2 regions of the Clostridium sp. 001 genome follow, and region 1 is predicted to be linked to the other one. Evidence: riboswitches for the same ligand, from Rfam matches in the RefSeq annotation. Region 1 holds a riboswitch; the other holds the start of a gene.
What was found. A riboswitch is a leader RNA that binds a small molecule or an ion and turns the genes downstream of it on or off. The one in region 1 is predicted to bind magnesium.
Positions count from the first base shown of each region.

Region 1 (3,221 bases):
CTTTTTTACTTTATGAGTTCTTTTGCTTTTTTGCTTTTTTCGCAATTGAGTCACTTCCATTTTTAATTGTGTACTTATAATATCCCCAGTAAATTTTTTATATATACTTTATCTTGGAACTGCAATGTATTTAAAACATCTCCTTTTCTTGAACTCCTAAGCACACTAAAAGTTTAAAGTCATATACTAAAAAGGAAAGAATAAAAAAGGGGACTATGCATGACATTAATTTTATCTGCATTATTGTTTAGTTTATCCTCTAACCTAGATAATGTAGTTGTAGGTATTGCTTATGGAATAAAGAAAATAAAGATAGGAGTAGTTCCTAACCTTGCAATAGCAGTTATAACTTGTACAGGAACATTTCTATCAATGTCACTTGGGGTGTATATATCAAAATTTTTACCTCACTCTATAGCAAATGCATTAGGTTCTATAGCCATTGCTATATTGGGAGTATATTTTATAACACAAAGTATAATAAAACTTATAAATAATAAAAAATCAAATGAACTTGCTTTAAAAGACATTAATGATATGATTGAATATGCCGAAAAGTCAGATTTGGACAACTCCGGTGATATAAATATAAAAGAAGCTCTTCTTATAGCATTTGGGTTGACCTTTAACAATTTAGGTACTGGCATAGCAGCTAGTATAACAGGAGTTAGTATTCAATTTACAGTCATATTTACATTTATATTAAGTATTCTTACAATTATAATTGGTGAAGTTGTAGGTAATCATGTATTGGGTAAATTATTTGGTAAATATGCACCATTAATTTCAGGCATATTGTTAATAGCACTTGGTATAATTGAATTCTTTAATTGATATTATTTTACTAATTGTTATATAAAAGTAAATTAGAAGAATTAGATGCTGTCTCAAAATACATTTTGAGGCAGTATATTTTCTAAGTAACATATTTTTAACATTTGATTTCTTAAAAAATATTTACAACTAAGGAATATATGTATATAATAAGAAACGGATTATTACTAATTAAAAATATAATTTAATAACATTGTTAGGTGAGATTACTGTACAGACATACGCTACTGCCCAGAAATGTCGAGAGACGCCAATGGGTGAGCAGGTACTACCGGATTAAGGTTTTACTTAATGTAGCTGACAACATTCATAGAAATATGAATGCTTATGATCTAAGCTTTACAGAGTCAAAGCTCAACGAGTGAAGATGTACTATTTTTTGTCTTGGAATTTATTAAGAATCCAATCTCTTCATTTTGTTGCGAAGAGATTTTTTTATTGGATAAATTACCAAGTTAAGGAGAGTGATGAATTTAATGGACGGTGACCCGTGTCATAAATGCAATGATATAAAACTTAAAGATTTATTGGTAAAAATATTATAGGGGATGTACTTGCATTAAAAAATTTGCATTGTGCATCCTGAAAGCAAAGGAGTGTATACAATGCAATTTACAAGCGTTTATTTAAGCAGAATATTGGGTAATAAAATTTATACGACTAGTAAAGAAGTAATAGGAACTTTAAAGGATGTAGCTGTTGATGTGAATTTTCAAAATCCAAAAGTTACCATAGCTGTTGTTAAAACAAAAGAAGGAATAAAATTTATTGGTTTTGATAATATCAGTGTTTCTAAGGAAAAAGGACAGTATGTTTTAATGTGTAGTGAAGTTCAAGATAAAGATTTAGGTGACTGTATGTTACTGAAAAAGTATGTTTTGGACAAACAGATTGTTGATGTTAATGGAAGAAAGGTAGTTAGAGCTAACGATGTTAGGTTAGTTATATTACCATCAGGTATGTTTATTGCAGCAGTAGATATTGGTATGGATGGGCTATTAAGAAGGATTGGAATTGCTAAACCATTAAAGAGATTAGGATTTAAAATATCAAGTAAACTAATGTTATGGGATGATATTCAAACGGCTTTTACCTCAAAAGACATTTTACTTTCAAAAAGTTATAATAAACTATCCACAATTCATCCTTCAGATCTGGCAGATATAATTGAGGACTTTGATGTAAATACAGGTGCAATTATTTTCTCTAACTTAGATGCTGCATCAAAATATAACCTATGTTCTATACCCGTAATTGATGAACAAATGCATATCATAGGGATTGTTAATATAAATGATATTTTCTATGAAATTACTAAGTCCAATAAAAGGTATAGATAATGGAGGCACTAATGATGAATGCAAAGAGAAAAACATGGATGGCAAATTTATTAATATTTTTAAGTGTTTTAGGTCCTGGAATTATAACAGGTAGTGTAGATAATGATGCAGGTGGTATTACAACATATTCTGTAGCAGGTGCTACCTATGGTTACAAATTACTTTGGTCATTAATCCCATGCTTTATTGTGCTTCTTGTAGTGCAGGAAATGAATGCTAGAATGGGAATAGTTACAGGTAAAGGGCTGGCAGATTTAATTAGAGAAAATTTTGGTGTTAAGGTAATTTCCTTTATGTTTATTGGGCTAGTAATTGCAGATATAGGAAATACAGCTACAGAGTTTGCAGGTATAGCAGGTAGCATGCAGATTTTTGGAGTAAGTAAATATATATCGGTACCACTAGCTGCTGTTGCAGTATGGATTTTGGTAGTAAAAGGTACATATAAGACTACTGAAAAGTTATTTTTGGTTTTTAGCATATTTTTATTATCCTATGTTGGCTCTGCATTTTTCGCTAGACCAGACTGGCATGAAATAGGACATGCATTAATTCATCCTGCTATTGAAACTAATTATGACTATATAAGTACGGTTATTGGTATGGTGGGAACTACTATTGCACCCTGGATGCAGTTTTATATGCAGTCAGCAGTTATAGAAAAAGGACTTAAGATGGAAGAATTTAAATACGAATTTTGGGATGTTGTTGTTGGAAGTGTTATTACAGTAGTAGTTGCTTTCTTTATAATCGTAGCTTGTGGGGCAACACTTCATAAAAGTGGAATCCAAATAAATGAGGCTAAAGATGCTGCATTAGCGTTAAAGCCACTTGCTGGAGCCTTTGCTTCTCAAATTTTTGCTTTTGGATTATTTATAGCTTCTATTTTTTCGGCTGCAATACTACCTTTGGCTACAGCATTTTATATTTGTGAAGCTTTTGGGTTTGAAGCTGGTATAAATAAAACATTAAAAGAAGCACCACAGTTTTTTACACTGTTTACTATAATAATTATTATTGGGATTGGTATTATATTAATTCCAGGAG
Region 1 is NZ_CP020473.1:4,119,812-4,123,032, forward strand. It holds gene B5S50_RS19205 (transglycosylase domain-containing protein) at 1-45, opposite strand, end outside; gene B5S50_RS19210 (manganese efflux pump) at 220-834, shown strand; M-box (ykoK) riboswitch at 1,020-1,207, shown strand; gene B5S50_RS19215 (PRC-barrel domain-containing protein) at 1,440-2,174, shown strand; gene B5S50_RS19220 (Nramp family divalent metal transporter) at 2,189-3,221, shown strand, end outside.

Region 2 (3,221 bases), 1.4 Mb from region 1:
ATTTGTCCATCCACCACAGCAGTAAAAGCTCCTGGTTGATATATAACTCCTGCTACAGTAGATGGGAACCTAGGATCCCTAGTTCTATTTAGTATTACAGCTCCTACGGCTACCTGTCCTTCATAAGGTTCTCCTCTAGCCTCTCCATTTATCAATCTAGCTATTAATGTTACGTTTTGGCTATTTCCACCAGTATTGCTTCCAGTATTTATTGCAAGGGCTGCTAAAGTTGCATCTCCAACTATACCATCAGACTTTAATCCATTTTTTGATTGGAAATACTTTACTGCAGTGTAAGTTTGATACCCGTATACTCCATCTACACTACCATTGTAATACCCCCAGCTTCTAAGTTTTTGCTGTATTTGTATTACCATATTTCCTCTTGAGCCATAGTAGTATGCCACAGCTTTTACTGCATTATTATAGGGGAGCAAGAATAGAGAAGTTGATGCATATGTAAACACTATAGCAAGTATTAATACTAATTCTCTTTTAAATCCCATAATTTTCTTACCCATATGACCATCTCCTTTTAATGTTGATTCTCCTAAATGTAGTCTGTACACAAACGAAGTAAAAAATACATAAAAAAATGCTATCAATTTCACTTTAAATAAGTGGAATTGATAGCATTTCTTACCCTACTTTTCTTAGCCTTTTTCTCCAATTTGGTATTAATATGTCTTCTACTAAGTCATTCATTATAACTATGCCACATAGCTTTTCTTCATCATCTATTACAGGTAATGAAATAAGATTATATTTTGAACACATCTCTATGGCTTCATCTATATTTTCCTTATGATTTATACTTACTACATCCTTCATCATTATCGCCTTTAATGTATCTTCAAAATCTGACAATATCAAGTCTTTCAAGGACACCACACCTTCAAGCTGCTTTTGATCATTGATAATATATATATAATGTGATACCTCATCTTCCGGATTAATTTCTTTTAAAAACTCAATAGTATCTTTAACGGTTATATTTATATTAAAACAGATAAAATCCTTATTCATTATACTTCCTACAGTTTCTTCCTTATATTCCATAAGTGATCTTACTTCATCCGCATCATTTTTTTCCATATTTATAAGTATTTTTTCTGCAGTATCTTTATCTACTTCATCTAAAATGTCTGCTATTTCATCATTGGGCATATTGTATAACACCTCGTCCCTTTTAGACTGACTCAAATTTTCCAGAATATCTAGCTGTACTTCTGGATCTATTTCCTCTAATGTATCCGCTGCTAGATCCTCATCTAAACTTTCAAAAACTTTCTTTCTGTAGTTTACATCCATATCTTCTAGTATATCTGCTAAATCAGCAGGGTGGAGCTTAGACAATTTTTTATATGGTACGGAAAGTTTTAAATTGTTATTTATCATTTCTAGTGATTCTACATTATCCCAAATTATAAGGCTATCTTCAGGCTTTTTGTTAAATAAATCATAGAACTTTTTTATGATTTTTTCTATACCAAGCCTTCTTCCTAAAGCAAGAACTCCTGTATCTACTGCTACAACTCTATACTCTCCTGCCATTTCTGCAATTCTGAGGTCATTAACTCTTACAAGTTTTTTCCCATTTATATCCACTATCTGTCTATCTAAAAGATGTTTTGATAAAAGATAGGAATAACTTTGAAGTATTATTTCCCTTATACCTTCTCCTTTAATTATAACCTTATCGTTATCGTCATAAAAGTTTATGTTCCTACACTCACAATTAAGTATTTCTTTGCCCTTTTTTATCTTATATCCTATGGCTCTTGGCATTCCATGATCAGAAGATACATAAACGTCCCAAAGTTTCCCTACATATTCGTCAAATTCATTATAAACCTTTTTATAAAGAACTTTACTCAATAAGAAACTAGATAACTTTTTCATAAATATTCCTCCTTATATGCAGAGAAATATTTATAGAATCTACATGAACGTTTTAAAAGTTATCAATAGCATTGCCATCACCAATTAGATCTAATACTTCCCTGCACTTCTTCTATTAAATTTTCTTCTAAGATGCACCGACCTCCATAAGGTCCGTTTTCCATTTAACACACCACCTAAATTAAAAATTCAAATATATGCAAACAACTAAAAAAAGCCCACAGGGCTCTTAAACTAAAACTTTTTTAATCGTACGAGTTTTAGCACTATATAGCTTTAGATTTTCATCCAGCTACATTAAGTAAAACCTTACTACGGTAATACCTGTTCACCCATTGGCATCTCTCGATGTTTCGGGGCAGCAGCATATGTCTATATAGGAGCCTCACCTAACATAATTAAACATAAACATTTACTTTTATACTATAATTATATTACAAATTCACTATAATGCAACTAGTAAATATTAAATTTATTTATATTTACCTGTTATGATACTTTAATTTCATTTTGCTCATTTTAATGTAAAATATCATAATTTATCTTTGCATATTTATATTATTTATTTAGTGTGTGTCTTCTTCTCCTTATCACCATTCAAAATCTACATATTCCTAAATATTTATCTCATAATATAATATGTTATACTAAAAATAAGTGAAACTAATCTGAAACATAAGAACGGAGAATGTAAATTGAATTTAAATACTAGTTTTTTATCTATATGTAAAGATGACATGAAAGCAAGAAATATAAGTCAGTTGGATTTTGTCCTTATAACAGGAGATGCTTACGTAGATCATCCTTCTTTCGGCTCAGCTATAATATCAAGGGTGTTAGAAAATGAAGGTTTTAAAGTAGGAATAATAGCTCAGCCTAACTGGAAAAATGCAAATGATTTTATGAAGCTTGGAAAACCTAAATTAGCTTTTTTAATAAACTCTGGGAATATGGATTCTATGGTAAATCATTATACCGCATCAAAGAAAAAAAGGCATGAAGATCTTTACTCCCCAGGAGGTAAATCTGGTTACAGACCCGACAGAGCTGTAATAGTATACTGTAATAGGGCAAGAGAAGTCTATAAGGATGTTCCAATAGTAATTGGTGGAATAGAAGCCAGCTTAAGGAGATTTGCCCACTATGATTACTGGAGTGATAATGTAAGAAGAAGTATTCTTTTAGATTCAAAGGCAGATCTACTCATATATGGTATGGGAGAAAAAACCATAGTACAAGTGGCAAACCTATTAAAATACGGAATGGATATCCACAAAATTACAGATGTAAGAGGTACAGTATACCCTTGCAAAGATAAA
Region 2 is NZ_CP020473.1:2,688,679-2,691,899, reverse strand. It holds gene sleB (spore cortex-lytic enzyme) at 1-521, opposite strand, end outside; gene B5S50_RS12705 (magnesium transporter) at 640-1,902, opposite strand; M-box (ykoK) riboswitch at 2,140-2,306, opposite strand; gene B5S50_RS12700 (YgiQ family radical SAM protein) at 2,640-3,221, shown strand, end outside.
Region 2: another riboswitch for magnesium. It lies ahead of B5S50_RS12705 (magnesium transporter); the one in region 1 lies ahead of B5S50_RS19215 (PRC-barrel domain-containing protein).